One region of the Marinobacter sp. RI1 genome, then DNA from elsewhere that is predicted to be linked to it. Evidence: riboswitches for the same ligand, from Rfam matches in the RefSeq annotation. Region 1 holds a riboswitch; the other holds the start of a gene.
The links. A riboswitch is a leader RNA that binds a small molecule or an ion and turns the genes downstream of it on or off. The one in region 1 is predicted to bind thiamine pyrophosphate.
Positions count from the first base shown of each region.

Region 2: linked by a shared signal. The riboswitch ahead of thiB (thiamine ABC transporter substrate binding subunit) and the one ahead of thiC (phosphomethylpyrimidine synthase ThiC) in region 1 are both predicted to bind thiamine pyrophosphate.

Region 1 is NZ_AP031605.1:3,729,360-3,741,163, forward strand. It holds gene metE (5-methyltetrahydropteroyltriglutamate--homocysteine S-methyltransferase) at 1-1,990, shown strand, start outside; gene ACAM27_RS16915 (DUF2931 family protein) at 2,054-2,659, opposite strand; gene ACAM27_RS16920 (DUF2235 domain-containing protein) at 2,671-4,731, opposite strand; gene cpdA (3',5'-cyclic-AMP phosphodiesterase) at 4,845-5,651, opposite strand; gene ACAM27_RS16930 (DUF1249 domain-containing protein) at 5,862-6,347, opposite strand; gene ACAM27_RS16935 (NUDIX domain-containing protein) at 6,344-6,964, opposite strand; gene thiC (phosphomethylpyrimidine synthase ThiC) at 7,079-8,956, opposite strand; TPP riboswitch at 9,040-9,153, opposite strand; gene ACAM27_RS16945 (TolC family outer membrane protein) at 9,340-10,701, shown strand; gene waaA (lipid IV(A) 3-deoxy-D-manno-octulosonic acid transferase) at 10,745-11,804, opposite strand, start outside.
Region 2 is NZ_AP031605.1:2,408,575-2,420,378, reverse strand. It holds gene ACAM27_RS10885 (efflux RND transporter periplasmic adaptor subunit) at 1-355, opposite strand, end outside; gene ACAM27_RS10880 (LysE/ArgO family amino acid transporter) at 481-1,086, opposite strand; gene ACAM27_RS10875 (LysR family transcriptional regulator ArgP) at 1,176-2,048, shown strand; gene ACAM27_RS10870 (cold-shock protein) at 2,295-2,501, shown strand; gene ACAM27_RS10865 (DUF3581 family protein) at 2,695-3,441, shown strand; gene ACAM27_RS10860 (putative RNA methyltransferase) at 3,423-4,274, opposite strand; gene ACAM27_RS10855 (putative bifunctional diguanylate cyclase/phosphodiesterase) at 4,424-6,151, shown strand; tRNA gene ACAM27_RS10850 (tRNA-Cys) at 6,390-6,463, opposite strand; tRNA gene ACAM27_RS10845 (tRNA-Gly) at 6,521-6,596, opposite strand; gene ACAM27_RS10840 (murein L,D-transpeptidase catalytic domain family protein) at 6,725-7,468, opposite strand; TPP riboswitch at 7,633-7,724, shown strand; gene thiB (thiamine ABC transporter substrate binding subunit) at 7,773-8,777, shown strand; gene ACAM27_RS10830 (ABC transporter permease subunit) at 8,782-10,449, shown strand; gene ACAM27_RS10825 (ATP-binding cassette domain-containing protein) at 10,442-11,056, shown strand; gene ACAM27_RS10820 (MlaE family ABC transporter permease) at 11,093-11,804, shown strand, end outside.

The DNA.
Region 1 (11,804 bases):
TGCCGCACGTGGCCGGGGTGCCAATGATAGCCCCTGCTGCGCCACTGCCGCTGGCGAGATGACCAAGTGGTTTGACACCAACTACCACTATATTGTGCCGGAGCTGACAGCTGACACTCACTTTGAACTCAATCCGGAACGACTGTTAACACAACTGTCCGAAGCACGGAAACAGGGACTCAACGCAAAACCCGTGATTATTGGCCCGGTGACCTATCTCTGGCTGGGAAAAAGCTCGGATGGAAGCAATCCTCTGGATTTGCTGGAGCGCCTGCTACCGGTGTACTCCCAACTCCTGGAAGCCCTGGCGGATGCCGGCGCGGAATGGGTTCAGATTGACGAACCTGCCCTGGTCACGGACCTGGACGCCAACTGGCGTTATGCCTTCAATCTGGCTTACCACCAGCTCAAAACGAACCGCCCGAAACTGCTATTGGCCACCTATTTCGGCGAGCTCAGGGACAATCTTCAGCTGGCGTGCGAATTGCCCGTTGCAGGCCTGCACGTTGATGCCATCAGCGCGCCGGCCGAGGTCAGTCGGGTGGCAGACTGGCTGCCGAGCCACAAGGTGCTTTCTCTCGGGGTGGTCAACGGTCGCAACATCTGGAAATCGGATCTGAACAGCACTCTGGGCTGGTTGGAACCCCTGAACGAAAAACTGGGCCAACGTCTGTGGCTGGCACCGACCTGCTCGCTTCTGCATGTCCCTGTTGATCTCTCCCGGGAACAGGAACTAGATCGCGACATTCGCAACTGGCTGGCGTTTGCGGTTCAGAAACTCGACGAACTGAAGATTCTCGCCAGAGCACTGAACGAGGGCCGCAGCAGCGTGCGCGCCGAGCTGGCAGACAATCAATTGGCCATCGATAGCCGCCGCAGCTCCCATCGCGTGACCAATCCGGAGGTTCGAAAGGCCGTTGCCGCCGCCACGTCTGAGCTTGGCAATCGCCAGAGTCCCTACCCTCAGCGGATCGTCCGCCAGCGGGAGAGACTAAACCTGCCCGCCTTCCCGACCACGACCATCGGATCTTTCCCGCAAACCCGCGAGATTCGACAGGCGCGACTGCAATTCCGTAAGGGCGAGCTGAGCGAACAGGCTTACATCGAACAAATGCGAGCAGAAATTGTTCGTTGCGTGGAAGAGCAGGAAAAGCTCGGACTGGATGTCCTGGTACACGGCGAACCGGAACGCAATGACATGGTGGAATACTTTGGCGAGCAACTGGACGGCTATGCCTTCACGCGCTTCGGCTGGGTTCAGTCTTACGGTTCACGCTGCGTGAAACCGCCGATTCTGTTTGGCGATATCCGCCGCCCCCAGGCCATGACCGTGGAATGGATCCGCTATGCCCAGTCGCTGACCGACAAACCGGTGAAAGGGATGCTGACCGGCCCGGTGACGATTCTGAACTGGTCTTTCGTGCGGGATGATCAGCCTCGCAAGGACTCCTGCCTGCAGCTGGCCCTGGCGATTCGCGAGGAGGTTCAGGATCTGGAACAAGCTGGCGTAAACATTATCCAGATCGACGAAGCCGCTCTGCGCGAAGGCCTGCCGCTGAGACAGTCCGACTGGGCAACGTATCTGGAGTGGGCGATCAACAGCTTCCGCATCGCCGCCAACGGCGTAGATGACAGCACCCAGATCCATACCCATATGTGCTACTCGGAGTTCAACGACATCATCGAAGCCATTGCCCGTATGGATGCCGATGTCATCACCATCGAGACCTCACGGTCAGACATGGAACTGCTGGATGCGTTCCGGAGCTTTGAATACCCCAACGACATTGGTCCGGGCGTATACGACATCCATTCGCCCAACATTCCTGACAAGGAACACATCATCAACCTGATGACTCTGGCGGCTGAACGTATCCCCGCAGAACGGCTGTGGATTAACCCGGACTGCGGCCTGAAAACGCGGAAATGGGAAGAAGTGACGCCGGCACTGGAAACCATGGTAGCGGCAGCGCGGGAACTGAGAAGCTAGGTTTCACAAGCGGCAATCTGTGGGTGCGCCCAAGAAAATGCACCCGCAGATTGAGCGGTGCGGCTACCACTTGTCGAGCTGCAGGCCATGCTCTTCCAGGTAATCGCCATGCTCCTCCAGATAAGACGCTGTGGCACTGGCAAAATCGGCGGGGTCGCCCTCAACCTCAGTAGCAGATACTCGCATCACCTCCACCGCGTTACTTCGCTGGCTCATCATCCACATTACGACCTGGCCGCCGGGGGCCAGGCCCAATACCAGCGAGCTCCGAGGCCTCATGCCGGTTGTTCCGTCCGGATATGAGTGTGCGGCTGGCTTACGCATCCGGTCCTGAAGGCCCTCCGGTACACGAATCAATGAGAAATAGAATTTTTGCTCTGCAAATGAAAACCAATGAAGCGCGATCAAACTGGGGAAGGGAGACAATTCACCACCGCCAACCCGGCGGGGGCCTGATTCCCCAATCCAACAACAAGAGACTGAACCAACAGGGAACCACCAGCTTCTTTCACCAGGCTTTTCCAATTGCAGATGCACAACCCGCATCTGGTATTTCTCCGGTGCTGAGACACCAATGTATAGTGAAGACTCGTCTTTCGTCCAAGTTGAGCAGCTGGCAATAACAAAGACTAGTGCAAGCACTAATGCAATCCTTAGCAATCTGCACATCACGAAATCTCTCAATTGTTGGGATGGATGGTCCGCTTTCCAGAGTCTGCCGGCGCATTTGGGCTAAAGTGTCGCCCGAGACGAAAAGTCGCCACGAGGCCCTTCATCATTGTTCGAAGGGGATTATAGTTCGCTGAGTGGTGAGTATATCGTTGACGAATCAGAGCGCGCTGCCCTGTACTTAACGAAGGGCTGTCGGAGCCGGAGGTAACCTGATCAAGAATGGTTTCTGCAATTGACTCCAAATCCTCTGGCAATTTTGCCCCGTCACTACTATTGATATCACGGAATGGGACACCGGCTTCCTTTGCCAGTTCGCACATTACTTTTAACGCTATAAGGGAATACTCTCCCCGAACCTCACGAACCATTCGCAACGCCAATTCAACCCGACCGTCAGGCGCCGGATGAGAAGAGACTTTTTTGTAGATTCCCAAGTAGGAATCCGCCTCAGCGCCAACCCCCGCGGTCGCTGAGCCATATCTTTCGGACAATTGATCTGGCGAACTACGCTCACCAACCCAGCCTTCGGAGGCAATTGTCGACCTGAGTTCCTCCAGATTATCCCACTGCATAGTCTGTTCCGGCCAACGATGCCGACTGGTTGGAATCAAATGGTATGGAGTCAGCAGGACATCCTCGCGTTGCGCATCTGGATAACCTCCTCCGATATCTGAATGTACCCCAGGCAAAGATATTTCACGGAATGCCTCTGGCAGACTCCCATCAGCGTTACGTAGGCTATTCAGGGAGAAGTTTTTCCTGACTTCGTCGGCGGCAACAATATGCACAGCGCGCTCAACATGTGCAGGGTCGAGGGAGACCCTTACAGGTTCATTCCGACTATTGCCGGGCCCAAAATCCAGCAATAACGGATTCACGATAGCCGCAACTGTATCGAATAGCCCAACAAAGCGAATTTTTGTTTCTTCAGGCCAATCAATACCCTCTCTTCGAAATGCCTCACCCAGCGCCCCACTCTGCCCCTTCTGTATTTCGTATACGGCATGACGCGCGGATGCCGCTCCGCGACTAAATCCGAACAAATCAACCTTCAGAACTCTAATCTGTCCAGGAAGCTCAAGCTCACCAACTCGGTTCGCAGCATTCGCGAAGACATCGCGAACCTGACTAACTATACCCGTATCCCCCATTCCTGAAATCGATCCAACCAGCGAATCACCCTCGCCAGTTTTAGTACCAATTCCAGGTGCATAGGTCCATAGCCGATGGATTACCCGCTTCCCAGACTTACTTTTAGTTTCGGCATAATGAGTAGCCAGCTTCGCCACATTACTCGGCGCATTGCCATAACTCCCCCCCAATGCCAGAGACAATCGATACTCACATTCCTCCAGTGACATCTCGCCGCGCTCAAAAGCCTCAACGCATTCGGTCGCCACTCGCTCTTCCAGTTCCCTGGAATTTTCAGCATTGTTGAGGGTGCCATCAGTGAAGATGCCGATTTCGAGATGGACCTCCGGAGGTGCTTCGGTGGTGGAAGATTCGGTCGTCTTGGTCAGTGGAGAGACAGGCAAAACGTTTTTCGAGAATGAGCTGGGTGAGCCGCCGGATTGAACGTCTTGCCGCGAAGCCTGCTCGCGCTGTTTAAGGCGATACTCCATCGCGAAATCGCCTGAAGGCAGACTTCCCACGCCCAGACTGCCCTGAACCCGCAAATCTCCCGGGGTAATACCGTGCTGATTGAGAGCGTTTACTCCGGCGATGATCTCATGATCAACTCCGGCGTCTGTCACCTGCCAACGGCCCTCGCCTCCCACCTCCTCACGCCAACGCACGACGGGTGAGGATGGCTCGCCATCAATACTGTCAAAAACCAGAAGAAGTCGCCCATCCCGTATTTCCCGGAGGACATTTTCAATATGGGTATTGCGCTGTAGATTGAACGCCCGCGCTCCCAGACCGTAAGTTGCCGGCTGTCCAAGGAGGCGCTCCAGATTTATGTTGGGGTTGTTCTGAATAAAGCGCCGGGCTTTTTCCAAGGCAAAAAAGGGCGATTCCAGCCCTGGCAGATCCGCAGCCCGCAGATCCTGAGGTTGTATGATTTTCATTCCGTGTCATCCGTTGACGAGTGCTGATCTTCCCTGTGAAATCCCCTTCACAGGCTTGTCATATTATCAAAGCCGTCAACGTAAACCGTGATCTGCCTTCAGCCAGGCCCGAATCAATACCCGGTACTCTTCTCGTCCAGGTCAAACTCGAAACTTTCCGCTCGGCGGACTTCCGTCTTGAAGCTGCCGGAGGGATCAAGTTCCAGCCAGCGATAACCCGGTGCCAGAGGTTCCACGGCAAAGTCACTGGATCCTGTGGCGAACTGGATGCAAGTGGAAGGTGTAGCCAGCAGGCAAGCACCGTTGCGCTGCTGTTCAAGCTCTTGATGGATATGGCCCCACAGCACTACCCGAACCTGCGGATGCCGGTCAATCACTTGCCAGAAGGCGTCCCGGTTTTTGAGCCCGATTTTTTCCATCCAGTCTGAACCGATATCCACCGGGTGGTGGTGCAGACTAACCACAGCAGGCATCTCTGGTTGCTCGGACAAAGCCCTGTCGAGAAAACTCAGCTCATCGGCCGAAAGCTCTCCATACACCTTGCTGTGTACCGAGGAATCGAGCATGACAAACTGCCAGCCGCCCTGGACCCATTGTTTCTGATCAGAGCCGGACTCCGCCGCAATGGAAGACAAGAGCGCGGAATCGTCATGATTGCCAGCAATCCAGAGCGAGGGGCAATCAAACGCCTTCAGTTGTTCAGCGAAATAGCGATACGCCTCCGGCGACGCATCCTGGGTGAGGTCTCCGGTGGCAAGAATCAGGTCGGGCTGGCCGTGATTGCGAAGCACTTCGTCAATCACCGCCGCCAGGCTGTCACGGGTGTTGACTCCCAGCAAGGCTCCATCCGCAGACGCCATAAGGTGCGGATCGGTAAGCTGCAACACATTGAGTGGGCGCGCCGTTGTGGGTTTGGTCATGCCAGGCCTGTTCTGTTTTCTGCAAGCAGTTGATAATCCAGACAAGTGTACGATGGCTTAGTTCAGATTGATTGTTCACGAATGGAAGGTGGATCACATTCTGACCAGCGGCACGCTATATTTTGCAGTATTTGACAACTCTGCCACAGGTCCGGCAACCGGCTTTATAGACTTTCGGCGAACTGAGAAACCGTTCAGAGATGAGGGTTTTCAATCGATGCCTTCGCCCGCAGACCAGGCTGCATGCTCCATCGGCAGGTGCCCGAAACGCAGGCAATAGTCCAGCCAATCGGCCAGGAAGCCGTTCACCTGAACCTTTTCATCCGGGTGATGCATAAACCGGTTCGGATAGTCATTCACGGGCGCAATCTGTCGTTGCCGGTAGCAGCTGATTACTTCGGCCATGAGGGCATCGTGGTATACGCGCACAGTCATCCGCGGGTTGTTCAGCCATCGGCCGCTGTTGTGGACTTGCTCCAGCAGCAGGGTTTCTGTGAATCTGGCCGTTTGCAGCACTTCAATTCGCACCCGGCCCAGGTACTGGTTCTCCCGGTGCAGTTCGAACTCACATACGGGTTTGCCATCCACCTCAAGCTGGCGCAGCTTGCGCAGGCGCTGATAGTTGCCGTCGCAGAGCGCCCCCAACTGGCGCAGGTCCGGCACATATTGCCTGGGCCGCTTTACCCACTCCGTCATGCTTGCCACTCCCGCCGCAAACGCTCCCGGTTCAATTGCAGCCACTGGATGGCAATAATCGCGGCGGCGTTATTGATGCGGCCATCAGCAATCATGGCAAAGCATTCTTCCGCTGACACCACGTGGCTGAGAATGTCCTCGTGCTCATGTTCCATACCGAAAACACCACCAGCCTCGGCGGTGCTGATCTGACCGCAATACAGGTGGATCATTTCCGTGGTACCGCCGGGGGAAACCAGGTAATCGCAGATTTTGTCCAGGCGACTGAAACTCAGCCCAGCCTCTTCCTGACCTTCTCGCTGGGCCACCTCTTCCGGACTCTCACCATCCTCATTCATGCCAGCAACAAGTTCCAGTAACCAGGGGGACTGGTTACGGTGGAGCGCCCCCAAACGAAACTGCTCCAGAAGTACAACCTCGTCGCGCGCCGGATCGTATGGCAGCACGCAGGTGGCATCACCCCGGATAAACAGTTCCCGGGTAAAGACGGGCATGTCGCGACCATCGAAGCGCGGATGCGTCAGCCAGAGTTTGTCCATTCGGAAGAAGCCCTGGAACACGGTTTCACGTTTTTCGACTTTGACGTCGCTGGCGTTGAACTGGAATGGTTTTGGCATTACTTCACCCGGTTGCGCATTCGGCCTTGAACGATAGCCGGAGCCACGGCGGGGTGCAAGTTAACACCCCGCCAGGCTCGGATTCACGCCATCATGGAACCAAGTGAATGCGGGTCAGATCTTGTCGTAGATCTTGCTGCCCGATTCCACAAACTCCCGTGATTTCGCCTGCATACCGGCATCAATCGCCGACACCTCATCGATACCGTGCTCTGCCGCGTAATCCCGGACCTCCTGGGAGATTTTCATGGAGCAGAACTTGGGGCCACACATGGAGCAGAAATGCGCCACCTTGGCCGATTCCTTGGGAAGGGTTTCGTCGTGGTAGGCGCGGGCAGTATCCGGGTCCAGCCCCAGATTGAACTGGTCTTCCCAGCGGAACTCGAATCGTGCTTTGGACAACGCATTGTCGCGGATCTGGGCACCCGGGTGACCCTTTGCGAGATCTGCAGCATGCGCGGCGATCTTGTAGGTGATAATGCCGGTTTTCACATCGTCCTTGTTGGGCAGTCCAAGGTGTTCCTTTGGCGTGACATAACAAAGCATGGCACAACCATACCAACCGATCATGGCCGCCCCGATGCCAGACGTGATGTGGTCATAGCCCGGTGCAATATCGGTGATCAGCGGTCCGAGCGTATAGAACGGCGCTTCGTCACAGCATTCCAGCTGTTTGTCCATATTCTCCTTGATCAACTGCATCGGCACATGGCCGGGGCCTTCGATCATGCACTGGACGTCGTGCTTCCAGGCAATTTTGGTGAGTTCTCCGAGGGTTTCCAGTTCACCAAACTGGGCGGCATCATTGGCATCGGCAATGGAGCCCGGGCGCAGGCCGTCACCAAGACTGAAGGAGACATCATAGGCCTTCATGATTTCGCAGATGTCTTCAAAGTGCTCGTACAGGAAACTTTCCTTGTGGTGAGCCAGGCACCACTTGGCCATGATGGAACCACCTCGGGACACAATGCCGGTGGTGCGTTTGGCGGTCAGCGGTACGTGGTGCAGGCGCACGCCAGCATGGATGGTGAAGTAATCCACGCCCTGCTCCGCCTGTTCAATCAAGGTGTCGCGGAAGATTTCCCAGGTCAGATCTTCGGCCACGCCGCCGACTTTTTCCAGGGCCTGGTAGATGGGCACGGTGCCGATGGGGACCGGGGAGTTGCGGATGATCCATTCCCGGGTTTCGTGAATGTTCTTTCCGGTGGACAGATCCATGATGGTATCCGCTCCCCAGCGAATGCCCCAGGTGAGTTTTTCCACTTCCTCTTCAATGGAGGAGGTCACTGCCGAGTTGCCAATGTTGCCGTTGATCTTCACCAGGAAGTTGCGACCGATGATCATCGGTTCGATTTCCGGGTGGTTGATGTTGGCTGGAATGATGGCGCGGCCACGGGCCACTTCGTCGCGGACAAATTCCGGGGTAATTTCTTTCGGCAGGTTGGCACCGAATGACTGCCCGGGGTGCTGCTCGGCCAGCAATACATTCTCTCGGGCTTCCTGCAGCTTCATGTTCTCCCGGATGGCAATGTATTCCATTTCCGGAGTGACAATGCCCCGCCGGGCGTAATGCATTTGGGACACATTGTTGCCGGGTTTGGCACGCAGGGGTTTGCGCTCGTCCATAAACCGGAGCGGATCCAGAGTCGGATCTTTCATACGCCGGCGGGTAAACTCAGAGGTATACCCTTCCAGTTGTTCGACATCGCCGCGTTCGGCAATCCATGCAGCGCGCACCGGCGGCAGCCCCTTGCGCAGATCAATGCTGGCTTCCGGGTCTGAATAGGGCCCGGAGGTGTCGTACACCACCACTGGCGGGTTCTTTTCGCCGCCCATTTCAGTGGGCGTGTCGCCCACAGTAATTTCCCGCATAGGCACGCGCAGATCGGCTCGGCTACCCTGCACGTATATTTTTCGTGAGCTTGGTAATGGTTTGATTGCTGCGGAGTCTACTTGTGCGGAATCGCTCAGGTAGGATGGGATGTCCGTCATCGTCTGCTCCCGTGTTTGCTCAGGTGGTCGGGTCGCGTATGACGGAGTTATGCCGAAGGTAATTCGAAACCTACTTCCGGCATGGTTCGTACGGTCTTAATCCCTACGCCGGTATTATCCGGATCAGGTCGCGGGTTCTGCGTTGCAATCTCAGCCGATCACCTGCTTCAGGCGAATCAGCACCCCGTCAAGACGCGATAAATATTCTGTTTTGCTCACAAAATGAGTGAGCTTTTCAAGTGTAGAGACGGGAACGATTATTGTCCATAATGGGCCACCAATACCTTTGGGTCACTATCGGGATAAACCCGCGCTCTACACGTTGACCTGCCGATACCTGTGTCCAGATCACGGATGCCCGGAGATAGTTTTCAGGAGCAATAATGAAGAAACGTTTACTTCCAGGTTTGATCACCCTGCTGGCAGCCCAGCCCGCTTTCTCTCTGGATCTTGTGGAGGCTTATGAGCAGGCACTGTCATATGACTCCGGCATCGCCTCTGCGCTGGCACAGTTTCAGGCCCAGCAAGCCGCCAGCGATGTGAGCAAGAGTACCTTATTGCCGCAGGTTGGTGCGTTTGCCGAAGCCAACCACACGGATTTCGACGCTGAAAACGGCCCGGGAGACAGCTACAAGTCATTCAACTATGGCGTGCAATTGTCGCAACCGGTTTTCCGCGCCGACAACTGGTTCCGCTACGACGCCAGCCAGTTCCAGACCGAAGCCGCCCAGGCCCAGTACAACCTGGCCCAGCAACAACTGATTCTGGATGTTGCAACCGCCTATTTTAATGTCCTGCGCGCTCAGGATACCGTTGCAACAGCTCGCGCGACTGAAGCAGCAATCCAGCGCCAGTATGAACAGGCGCAGGAACGCTTCGACGTCGGCCTGATCGCCATCACCGAGGTGTACGAAGCCCGCGCCAGCTATGACGACAGCAAAAGCCAGCGCATCGCCGCCGACAACCAGCTGAATGTCGCCCGGGAGCAGCTGGCGCGACTGACCGGCGAATACGCCGATGACCTGGAAAACCTGCGCGAGAATTTCCCGCTCGGTCGACCTGAGCCCATGAACCCGAATGCCTGGGAAACAACAGCCCTGGACCAGAACTGGTCCATTCAAGCGGCTTTATCACAACTGAACGCCAGCGAGGCCAATCTTAAAGTTGCCAAATCCGGCCATTTGCCAACACTGGACCTGGTGGCATCCTATGGCGAGTCCGAGCTGGACGGCGCCCGAAACCCTCAGCAGGAAGGAACCCAGGGGGTTATTGGCCTGGAGCTCAACGTGCCTCTCTATATGGGCGGCGGCACCCAGGCCGGCGTGCGCCAACAACGCTCTCTGGTCACCGCTGCAGAGCAGGATCTGAACACCGTCCGTCGCGATGTACAGGTAAACACCCGCAGCCTGTTCCTCACCGTGAACAACAACGTGGAAACGGCATCGGCACTGGAGCAGACCATCATCTCTCGTCGTAGCGCCCTGGATGCCACCCGGGCCGGTTATGACGTTGGTACCCGCAACATCGTGGAAGTGCTGGATGCAGAGCGGGCTTACTACGTCGCCCTGCGGGACTACGCCAATGCGCGGTATGATTACGTGATCAACACTCTGCAACTGAAACAGGCAGCCGGAACCCTGAGCCCTCAGGATCTGGTGGATCTGAACAACTGGCTGAGTGAAGGTGCGCGAGGCATAGAAGCGATGGCAGAGGAAGACCGCACACTGGACAACCCTGCCCGGTAATCCCCAAAAGGCGAGCTCCGGGTATCACCGGCGATACCCGGAGCTACAGACGTTCGATAATCCCCTCGACAACCTTATCCAAGGCACCCCGGTTTTTCTGAACGACGCTTAATGCACGCACTCCGTAGGCCCGGCATTCTTCTTTATCAGTCATCAGCTTACTGAGCGCCGTGGCCAAGGCTTTCGCCCCGTCTATTACCTGCACAGCACCATCCGTCAGCAGGTGCTCGTATATGGTTTCAAAATTGAAAACATGAGGACCCGAAAAAACCGGTATTCCCCAGGCTGCCGGCTCCAGTGGATTATGCCCACCACGCTCGATCAACGAACCTCCAACAAAGGCGATATCACTGGCACCGTACAGCATCATCAGTTCGCCCATGGTGTCACCCAGATAAACCTGAGCTTCGGCAGGGTCATCACCGGTTGAACGACGGGCAACAGAAAACCCCTCTTTCTCCGCCAGCTCGGCGACAGAGTCAAAGCGATCCGGATGCCTGGGCACAATAATCAGCAAAGCCTCAGGATGTTGCTGAAGTATTCCCTGATGAGCGTCAAGCAACTGCTGGTCTTCTCCGGAATGCGTGCTGCCGGCAATCCAGACCGGGCGAGCCCCAAGCTCCTCACGCAAGGCACGGGAAGCCGCACGCACATCATCCGGTATATCGACATCAAACTTCACACTGCCAGTAACCTCAACGTGGGAGGCGGCAACGCCAATGCGCCGAAACCGGTCAGCATCCCGGTCGGCCTGCGCCGCCACCCAGGTAATGCTTTTCATGATCGGCGCGGCCAGCCCTTTGACCCGTTCGTAACCACGGGCAGAACGCTCGGACAAGCGCGCATTTATCAGGAAAACCGGAACTCTCCTCCGGCGGCATTGGCGGATCATATTGGGCCAGATTTCAGTTTCGAGAATAACCAGAATCCTGGGATTGATGCGGTCCAGAAAACGCCGGATGGCGCCGGGTGTGTCGTATGGGGCGTAGGCATACGTTACCCTGTCACCAAACATCTTGCGGGCCTGGGCCAACCCGGTGTCGGTCATCGCCGTCATCAAAATAGTGGCCCCCAGATTCCTGGCGAGCAGGCGCCTGACCAAC
Region 2 (11,804 bases), 1.3 Mb from region 1:
CCTGCTGGTTCTTCAGCTGGGCGCGGGTGGCATCCACTTTCGCCACATACACGGTAGGGTCGATTTCCGCCAGCAGATCGCCAGTGCTAACGGGTTGGCCCACTCTTACGTGAATCAGCTCCAGCTGACCGGAAACCTGTGCACCCACATCCACATAATTACTCGGTTCAAGCACGCCGGTGGCCGAAACCAGATTCTGGATGTCCCCTCGGCTCACCGCCACGGTATTCAACGCCGGCTCATTGCCGTTACCGTTGCGGGCATACCAATAGGCAGCGAAAGCCAAAGCGCACAGTACAACCAGAAATCCAACCCACTTCAGCCAGCGATGCCCGGCACGGGTAGCAGAGGCCATTCAGATATCTCCACGAGTTCAAATCAGACCGAACCATAGAGAACTGATACCGGAAAAAGAAGCCGGGGATCAGGGTTTTGCGAAACCTTTACACGAACGATCTCAGGCGCAAAGAGGATATAGGGTTACAGCCCTCCTGCAGCGAGCTGAATAGCAATCGCAGCCATCATCAGGCCGATAACACCGTCAATCACACGCCACGCCGCAGGCCTGGCCAACCAGGGCGCCAGCCGGGAACCGGCCCAGGCCAGCGCGCCGAACCAAAGTACCGACGCGCTGCTGGCTCCCGCCACGAACGTGGCCGGATCCGATTGCTGGGCTCCCACTGCTGGAATTAGCAGTAACGTATCCAGGTAAACCTGGGGATTCAGCAAGGTGACAGCCAAGGTTGTCAGGATCACGCCTTTGACGGTGCTGCGCCGAGCTTCCCCTGCCGCCAGTGACGCCCTCCCCTTCAGAACCCGATAGAACGCCTGTCCTGCCAGCAAACCGAGGAACCCAACGCCCAGCCATCTGAGCACGTCCAGCGCCTCGGGCATGGCCATCAGTGCCGCACTCACACCAAACATGCCCAGAGTGAACAGCAGGATATCCGAGGTCATACACAAACCGGCCGACCACCAATGGTGTTCGCGACGAATGGCCTGACTGAGAACGTAGGCATTCTGGGCACCAATAGCCACGATGATGCCGCCACACACAACCAGGCCTGTCAGATAACTCTCAAACACCACTGCACTCCTTATGATTAATGGCGAAAGCCTACCCCGTTACCGCTATACTTGAAATTCATCCTGTTAATACCTGATAAGTTTTTCTTATGCTTGACTACAAATTGCTGGAAGCCCTTGCGGCCGTGGTCGACGCCGGCGGTTTTGACAAAGCCGGCGACATGCTGGGCATCAGCCAGTCCGCCATTTCTCAGCGAATTCGTACACTTGAAGTCAGGCTTGGCCAGCCTGTGCTGGTGCGAAGCCAAAACCCAAGAGCAACGCCCGCAGGCCAGAGATTACTCAATCATGTTCATCAGGTGCGCCTGCTGGAACGCGACCTGACCAGTTCCATTCCCTCCCTGGCCGAACCAGCCACTCGATTTCGCGTCGCGCTCAATGCGGACAGCCTCGCAACCTGGTGGGCCTCTGCCGTCGGCGACTTCTGTACCGAAGAGGGAATACTTCTGGACATGGTGGTAGAAGACCAGGACGTCGGATTGCGGCGCATGCGCGAGGGCGATGTAGCCGCCTGCCTTTGCAGCAGCCCTCAGCCGGTTGCCGGCGCCCGGTGCATACCGCTGGGAGTGATGACGTATCAGCCATTGGCCACACCGGACTATAGCCGCCGCTTTTTTCCGGACGGGCTGAACAACGGGAGCCTGCAATCCGCGCCCGCCATTGTGTTTGGGCCCAACGATCAACTCCAGCATCGGTTCCTGGCCCAGGTGGGCTATCAGGGCAAATTTCCGCACCACCTGTGCCCTTCATCCGAAGGCTTCGTAAAGCTTGCGCTGGCCGGCATGGGCTATGGAATGATTCCTGAAATTCAGGCCCGGGAGCATATCCAGGCAAATCGACTGGTTAATATCGCCCCGGGCAGCAGCCTGGAAGTACCGCTTTACTGGCACTTCTGGCGACACGGTGGGGAGTTGATGTCCCGGTTAACGCGCAAACTGCAGGATTCGGGCGAGTTGGTTTGAGTGGTTTCCGGTGATCAGGGTATCTGCCTAGAAAAAATAGCTATGCAAACCATCGAGACAGGAGTACAGTGGCGGTCGTTGGAAAGATTTAGCAAAGCATTCATCAATAAGACGCATCCCTGTTGTTATAAGTAGTGTTCGTCCTGTTTTTGATCACGCCAGTTTTTATGTTTCCGCACACCGCTGACCTGCCCTCACAACGAGACCAGGCAGCACATTAAATGATTGAATTCAGGATAGTAAAATATGTCTACTGTTACCGGTACTGTTAAGTTCTTCAACGAATCCAAAGGCTTCGGCTTTATCACTCGTGAAGGCGGCCCGGACGTTTTCGTTCACTACAGCGCCATTCAGGGCGGCGGCTTCAAGACTCTGGCAGAAGGCCAGCAGGTTGAATTCACCGTGACTCAGGGCCAGAAAGGTCCTCAGGCGGAAAACGTAGTTGGTCTGTAATTAACAGCCCAGTACGATCAAAAAGGCAGCTTCGGCTGCCTTTTTTGTTGCCTGAATTTCCCTGTTCGTCCGTATTCATCCTTATTAGTACCATGGTCGGGCTCACCTTGAGCCACGCTAAGGCCTATAATGCCTGCTCGGGTGAATTCACTCCCCAGGCCCTCGAGGCTCAGCAAACCAGAAAAGGCCCACCATGTTTTCTGAACAGTTCTATTCCGTCCAGGACGGACGTATTGTGATTTCCGCACCCCAGGCCAGCTACTTTGCCAAAGAGATCGCCGGGGACTTCAATCCGATCCACGATCCGGACGCCCGTCGTTTTTGCGTGCCCGGCGACCTGCTGTTCACCATTGTGGTGTCCCGTTTCGGGCTCTCAGAAAATATGACCTTCAAGTTCCGTAACCTGCTTGGTGCCGAGGTTCCGCTTGAGTTCCGCGAAAGCGAAAATGGCGAAGCCATCAACGTTGTCGACGAAGCCGGTAAGGTCTACCTGGAAGTTACCCGTAAAGGCGCGGTAACCCGGGATGAAAAAGTGATCGAAGAGTTCAGTCGGTGCTATGTTGCGGCGTCCGGGAAAAACTTTCCGCACACGCTCAAGCCCTTGATGGAATCACACGGGGTGATGTTCAATCCCGACCGGCCAATGGTGATGTATGAGAGCATGAGCCTGGCTCTCACACAGTTGGAGAACCCTCACCCAGACCTCGAACTGAACAACGCGGATCTGGAAGTTGCGGGTAAACGCGGCAACGTAACGCTTGAATACAACCTGCAGTCTTCAGGCAAAACCGTAGGCGAGGTTGCCAAGCGGCTGGTACTGGGCGGCCTTCGGGAGTACTGCCCTGAGGCCATGGCCGGCATCATCGAGGAATTTTACCGGCTCAAGGCGAGAGGCACCCGCTGGGGGATGGAAAGCGCTGATCAGCCGGCAGGATTATAACGCTCAAACGTTTGCTGGCAGACATCCACGGTTACCGATAACGTTTTCAGCGCCGCAGCCCGTGCCCTACCTTCCGCACTCGCCCGGTAGAGGTGTGGAGTCATTGCCAATAAATCGGCAATGGGCTCGGCGCCTTCGAGATGCACTGTAAAGCGTAAGTCCTGAGTGCCGATTCGCCGAAATCCTTCTGGTACCAGAGCCACTTTACGGGAGTCTGCGCGAACTTCCGGATAGACAATCTCCCGCAACTCCCTCAGATGATCCTGGCCGGCGTCTACCTGTACCAGTCGCCCGCCTGGCCGTAAAACCCGCGCGAACTCCGGATACACCGGGAACCCGAAAAGGCAAAGCACACGGTCGACTGAAGCTGGTAACACCGGCAGATTGGCATTGCTGCCAACCACCCAACCTGCGCGTTTTTCCATGCGCGCCGCCGCCAGCACCGCCCACTTGGAAATGTCCAGTCCGAGCAACGATAGTGAGATTTCGCCCTCCTGGGACGCTAGTTGGCGCAGATAATAGCCCTCACCACAGCCGGCATCCAGACAACTGAGTTCGCTGCCCCTGGCAGCGTCGTTCAGGATTGCAGCCGACACGGCATCCGCAATCGGGCGATAGTACCCCGCCTCAAGAAAGCGCTGGCGCGCGGCCACCATGACTTTGCTGTCACCGGGTTCTTTCGAGCGCTTTTTCTGAACTGGCAGCAAATTTACGTAGCCCTGGCGGGCAATATCGAAGCTATGGCCCTGCGGACAGCGCCAGACTTTGTCTTCCCGCTGCAGCGGGTTGCCGTCGAGTGGACAGGCGAGAGAGTCAAAGGAAGTGATGTTCACTGAGCGTCCAAACGTTGGAAATGCCGGGCTATTCTAACAAGGAATACCCCATCAGGCTCGCAAACGGAGGAATGGCTTCCTATTCTTGTTGTGAACGACTGAAAAGCGCATAGATGCGTTCTCACCCACCGGGAGGAGTCTCGTCCGTCATGGATAAGAAGAAGGACAGATCGTCGTCACCGTCACAATCGGAGCAAAGTGAACAGAAGTTCCATGAGTTGATTGAGAGCCTGCCGATGGTTGCCGTTCAGGGCTACGACCGGAATCGGAGGGTCATCTACTGGAATGAAGCCAGCACAAGACTATACGGATACTCCAGAAATGAGGCTAAGGGAAAACGGCTGGAGGACCTGATTATTCCGGAAGCCATGCGCGAAGCCGTCATTGAGGCCCACACCAACTGGCTCGATCACAACATCAGCATTCCCGCAGAAGAACTGGCACTGAAACACAAGGATGGCCACTTGGTTCCCGTTTACTCCAGCCATGTCATGATCAAACAGGATACCGGCGAGTGCGAAATGTTCTGTATCGACATCAGCCTGGAAGAACAAACGCAAACCAAGGCAGAACTGGTTCGCCGCGCCAGCTTTGATGATCTTACCGGGTTACCCAACCGACGCCTGATGGAATCTGAGCTTGAAAGCCGGCTGGCCGAAGCAGATCGCTGCAATCGCGAAGTTGCAGTGATCTTCATGGACCTGGACAACTTCAAACTGATTAACGATACCCTCGGCCACTATCAGGGCGACTCCCTCCTCAAATCGGTTGCCGACACCTTAAAGCAGGAATTGCGACACAGCGATCTGCTCTGCCGTTTCGGAGGAGACGAGTTCGTTCTGTTACTGTTCGATTTCCATGGCCCTGAAGGCATTCATGAATTACTTCAACGGCTGGTCAAGGCACTCGAAAGCAAGGTGCAGCTTCACGGTGATTGCTATCAGGTATCGGCAAGCTTTGGCGTCAGCCTGTACCCACACAATGGCGGCACCGCAACGGAACTTATGGGCAACGCAGACGCGGCCATGTACCGGGCAAAGGAGATCGGAAAGAATACGGTCTGCTTCTACACCTCTGATATCAACGACCGGCTCGTCAAATACCAACAGATTACCGCCCTGCTCCGACAAGCCCTGACGAATGGCGGATTGGAACTTTACTACCAGCCACAGATAGATCTGAGAACTGGCGGGACCACCTCCTGCGAGGCGCTGTTGCGGTGTTTCGACAAGGCATCAAACCTTGTCTCCCCTGCGACATTTATCCCGGTCGCTGAAAAATCCGGACTTATAAACCGTATCGGTGACTGGGTCATCGATGCCGCATGCAAACAGCTCAAAGCCTGGCAGGGAACTGAGCTCGCGGGCGTACGCATTGACGTCAATTTGTCCGGTCGCCAACTGACCAATCCACACCTGGCTGACCAGATCCTGGAAACCATCAAACACTATGGTTTGAAACCTGAGCAACTTGGGGTAGAACTCACGGAAAACGAGGTGTTTGGGAGCGAAGAAGACCAAACCAGGCAACTGGAGCGCCTCAAGGCTGCCGGGCTCCATATATCCATTGACGACTTCGGCACCGGATACTCTTCCCTGGTTTATCTTCGGAAGCTCCCGGTATGCAGCATCAAGATCGATCGAAGCTTTCTTCACTATGCCATGGAAAACGAAAGCGACATGGCCATCATGAAAGCCATGGTTACGGTCGGCCAGAGTCTCGGGTTGAGCATTCTCGTAGAAGGTGTAGAGACCGAGCAACAGGCAAAGCTGATACGGGATCTCGGATGCGATTTCGCCCAAGGCTTTCTTTACGCCAAACCAATGCCGGCGAAAGCGGCAGAGGCATTTATGAAGCCCCTGGCTTCACGCAGTTAATGAGCAACAAACATGGCCTGGCGTCCTTGCGATCAGCCCTTTTGAAGGGATAGGTCTAACACCACCGGAGTATTCTCAGGCATATAACGTTCGTTGCAGGTACTGGCATTAATGAGACGGGTTTCGCCCTGCAGGTACTCACCATAGCCCTCATGAATATGCCCGAAGACATGAGCCTTCAGTATCAGCCGAGGACTACTGCCCAAGATCACAAGACTTTGATATAAGGGAGTAAAAATGGAGGCGCGGGTCGGAATCGAACCGGCGTACACGGAGTTGCAGTCCGCTGCATAACCACTCTGCCACCGCGCCGGGGAAGCCTGGATTCTGGCTTTTGCTCTCAGGAGGCATTGAGAGACTTGGAGAAATTGGAGCGGGAAACGAGATTCGAACTCGCGACCCCAACCTTGGCAAGGTTGTGCTCTACCAACTGAGCTATTCCCGCTCTAATGTTTCAGAGGCATTGCCTCGTCAACGGCTGCGTATTCTACGGATTCCGCCTTCGCCGTCAACACCTTTTTTTCAACTTTCTGTTTTTACTGAAAATCTGCACAAAGTTTAGCCAGTAACGATTCAGGATCGATCCCCAGCCACCGCTGTGGCATTACGCGCGCCGGCCAGCTGCCCGGCAGAATCGCAGTTCAGGTAACTGGAGGACTGGAGCCACTCCTGATCGGGGTAGTATTTAAACACCAGCTGTCCGCCCTTGAGCTCGTCTACCACGGTTTTGATGATTTGATTGTCTACCGCCGGACAGCCATGACTACGGCCGATTCTGCCGTACTTTGTTACCCAGCTGTCCTGAACGTAGTCTGCACCATGGATAACAATTGCCCGCTGACGAGCCAGGTCGTTGAAACCCGGTTCCAATCCATCAAGGCGCAACGAATAGCCATGGGAACCCCGATAGGATTCGGCGGCTTTGAACAGGCCGATACTGGACTGGTGACTGCCCTCGATATTGGAAAATGCGGTTGCCTCAGCATTACCGGAGTTTTTACCGTGAGCCACGAGGTCACGAAGGATTAATTCTCCTTCGTTCAGATCGAACAGCCACAGTCTTTCTTTCGAGGACGGCAAAGAGAAGTCGATCACAGCCAGCCGCTCCGGCATTGCTGTGCCATTGCTGATGGCACAACGGGTTGCCTTGAGTGCAGCTTCGAGAACCTGCGGGCTGAGCTTGGGAGCCGCGGAGGCCAACCGTCCAAACATATCATCATTCGCGGTTTGGGCGTGGCCTGCGGCCGATAACCCAAGGGTAAAAAGCGCGCCTGCAACCAGGGCAGAAATCTTTCGTCGTTTGTGATGCTTGGGCATCAAACTTACCTCTCAACCAGATAGAAGCTGCATAAATCCGCAGATCAAAAAATGCCCCATTCTATCAATAAAAAATGAGACACCCGTCATCGCCGTACAAAAAATAAACAAGCAGTAATCAAACATACGAATTCCGGGGTGTGGCTCCGGCGTGATAGCATTGACTCAACTCAACGGGGTGCCTGGAAGGGCTGAGACCATACCCGCGGAACCTGACTCGGTTAATACCGGCGTAGGGATTGAGTCACCACCTTTCGTGGTGTTCGCGGCATGGCACCCCCGCTACTGAACAAGGTGCCAATGTATGATTTCACGCTTGATGCCCGCGTTGTTCGCCGTGTCGCTGCCGCTGATGGTTGCCGCCGATGAACCGACCGTCCTGAATGTGTATACCCATCCCTCCTTTGCCGCCGAATGGGGCCCGGGGCCCGCGGTTAAAGAGGCGTTTGAAGCCCAATGCGGGTGCTCCCTGAACTACACCGTATTGGACAGCGGCGGAGACATTCTGCAAAGGCTCCGGCTGGAAGGAAGCTCCACCCCGGCAGACGTGGTTCTGGGGCTGGATACCGGCACCATGGAGACCGCTCGGCAAACCGGCCTTCTGGCCCGCCACGGCCAATCACTGGAACGCCTGGCATTGCCTGTTAACTGGGACGACGACACTTTCGTGCCCTACGACTGGGGCTATTTTGCCTTTGTCTACGATACCGAGCAGTTGTCGGAGCCGCCCTCAAGCCTTGAAGAACTGGTCAACGCGCCAGACCATCTCAAGATCATTATTCAGGATCCGCGTACCAGCACACCGGGACTCGGCCTGTTGCTCTGGTTGCATGCCGTCTATGGTGATGAAGCGCCAGCAAAGTGGCAGCAGCTCAGCGACAAGATTCTCGCAACCACCCAAAGCTGGAGTGACGGTTATTTCTCGCTATTCATGAATGGCGAAGCGCCTATGATCCTCTCTTACAGCACTTCGCCTGCGTATCACATGGCTATCGACAAAACTGACCGTTATCAGGCGGCCCGTTTCAATGAAGGACATTACCTGCAGGTGGAAGTCGCCGCCCTGGTGGAAAGCTCCGATAACAAGACACTTGCCAGAGAGTTTCTGGACTTCATGCTGACCGCGGACTTCCAGCGTCATATTCCACTGAAGAATGTGATGTATCCGGCCGTTGATCTTGGGGATGAATTGCCAGAGGTTTTCGACAAGCTGATTACACCATCCGAAGCCCTGTATATAAACCCCGCGAAAGTTGCCACCATTCGCCGACAGTTGGTGAACGACTGGCTTGATGCACTGACCGACTGAAGTGATGCCAACACACGCGAGAGCCGCCCCCTTCAGCCATTCTGGCTGGCAAATCTGGCCTGGCCTGTTACTCGGCACCGGGCTATTGCTGCTCGTGGCACTTGGCTTGTTGAGCATACTACAGGAGGCCGGAGAGCTGGATCCGGGGCGCACGCTAGCAAGCTCCTATTTCCAGAGCGTGGTCCGATTTACCCTTTGGCAGGCCTTTTTATCCGTCCTGTTAAGCCTGGCGCTGGCGGTCCCGGTGGCGACCGCCCTCGCCCGCTACAGAGGCTTCCCTGGTCGCACATTGATTCTGTGGCTGATGGAGTTGAGTCTGGTTTTACCCACTATCGTGGCAGTCTCAGGCATCATAGCGGTGTTTGGCCGGCAGGGCTGGTTCACCGGTCTGCTCAATATCTGGTTTCCTGGAAATGGATGGAATCTTTATGGGCTGAACGGCATTCTGCTCGCCCACGTGTTCTTCAATGCGCCACTGGCGGCTCGAATCCTGTTGCAGGCTCTGGATTCCATACCCGCGCCACGAATGAGAACCGCCTCTCAGCTTGGGCTCGGCGGCTGGTGGCTGTGGCGTGCGGTACACTGGCCCGCCATCAAACCGGTACTGCCCGGCGTGGCGGCACTGGTGTTCACGCTGTGCTTCACCAGTTTTGCCATCATCATGACGCTGGGCGGAGGGCCAGGAACAACCACCCTGGAAGTCGCCATCTACCAGGCACTGCGCTTTGAATTCGATTTCGCCCGTGCCGCACTGTTTGCCATTCTGCAGCTGTTGATCTGTGGCAGCCTCTGGTGGCTGGTTTTCCGGAAACGCCTGGACACCGCGGTACTGCCAAACCGACGGCTATCGCGTCAGGTCCCTCTGTTCGCATGGCGCTGGCAAGGGTTTTCAGCAAGTCTGCTCCTGGCGATTTTCACGGCCTTTCTGGTCGCGCCACTACTGGCTATTATTCTGCGCGGTTTACCGGCCTTGTGGCCAACGGCGGATGCTACTTCTATTTATAAACAGCTATTGCCGGCCACCGCTCGCAGCCTGTTAATCGCCATTCCAGCCGGGCTCGGTTCGGTGGTCGTTGCCTTGCTAACTCTGGCAGCCGCCAACCGGGCTGGTCGGCGCTGGCTGGCCCTAGTGCCAGCCGTCACCGGCTATCTCCCCTTGATCGTTCCGCCTCTGGTACTGGGGACCGGGCTTTTTATTCTGTTAAGGCCGCAATTGGGGAACACCATGCAGGGCTGGTTCCTGGTGGCACTGATCAACGGGCTGATGGCCGTGCCGTTTGTGCTACAGATACTGCGCGGACCTCTCGCAAGCCTGGACGCCGGATCACTCAAACAGGCAGACCAACTGGGCCTCCTGGGCTGGTATCGATGGCGATGGCTGTATTGGCCGCATCTGCGCCGTCCAGTTGCTCTGGCCCTGGCGTATGGTGTGGCATTATCTCTGGGTGACTTCGGTGTTATCGCCCTGTTCGGCAGCCCGGGCAAACCCACGCTCCCGGTTTTGCTTTATCAGCAACTGGGCAGTTACCGGTTGGCGGAAGCTGCAGGTACCGGGCTCTGGCTGTTGGCGCTACTGGTACTGATCTTTGTATCGCTCTCCCGTGTTCCCGGCGTTAAGTCCGGAACAACTTCCGCTGCGAGCCAACCACTGCCGGAGCCTGAACATGCTTGAGATCAAAGATCTGGCCTTCGAGTATGGGCCTGACGGCCGTCTCTGGCGATTCGATTTTTCCGTGCCTGCCGGCGAATGTCTGGCCATCCAGGGCCCCAGCGGTTCCGGCAAATCAACCCTGCTCAGTCTGATTGCAGGTTTTCTCCCGCCAGCCAGCGGCCGGATTCTCTGGTGGGACAAGCCGATCCACTTGCTAAAGCCCTGGCAGCGCCCGGTCACGAGCGTGTTCCAGGAACACAACCTGTTCGAGCACCTGGATGTATTTACCAATATTGGCCTTGGCATTCACCCCGGCCTCAAGCTGGATGAATCTCAACGCCACGCCATTGAAGCCGGACTGGAACGCACCGGGTTAGCAGGTTTCGGTCCCAGAATGCCTGGCGAGCTTTCCGGTGGCCAACGCCAGCGCGTTGCCTTGCTGCGAGCCATCCTGCGGCGCCAACCATTGCTCTTGCTGGATGAGCCGATGACTGGCCTGGACACCGAGACCCGGAAGATTCTGTACGCCATGCTGCTGGAAGAGAAAGCCCGGGGCATCACCATGCTACTGGCCAGTCACGATGAAGAAGAACGCAGAATACTGGCAGACAGCCACTGGAATCTTTAAGCTTTCAGAGAACTCAAACAGGGACTCCGTGACTCCGTGGCAAATGAACCAGGCCTATCTCAGCCACTTGGCGCCCACACTCCCGGTAACGCCGAATTCGGTGGCCATACGCTGAAGTTTTCCGGCGACTGGACTTTGTCCCACTATTCCGTCCTGAATCGGCAAACAACTGCCCTGAAACCTCGCGCAGCAGGCTGCAATCCGGATTTTTCCGGCCTGGGCCGCCTGGACACCGCCGGCGCCTCGTTGATGGTGAAATTGCTTGGCAGCGACGCTCTGATCAGCGCTCTGGAACGAGCCGAATTACCGGATGAACAGCGTGCCCTGATACACGCCGTCGCAGAAGCCATGAATCAGCCATCGGCGGATGTCGCAACCGTTAACCCTGCCGTGGCGTTCCTGGCGGAGATCGGAAAGAAGGTGACCACGCTGTGGCAACTTGTCTGGTTGCTGGCGGGGTTTATTGGTCAGACGCTGGGCACCCTGTTCTACATCCTGCCCCGGCCTACTCGCTGGCGTATAACACCCTTTGTGGCGGCACTACACGACACCGGCCTGAACGCCCTGCCCATTGTTGCCCTGCTTACCTTTCTCGTTGGCGCCGTGGTTGCGTTTCTTGGCGCGACAGTTCTTGAAGACTTTGGCGCGACCATTTACACAGTGGATCTGGTGGCGTTCTCGTTCCTGCGGGAGTTCGGCGTACTTCTGGCAGCCATCCTGCTGGCCGGCCGAACCGCCAGTGCCTTCA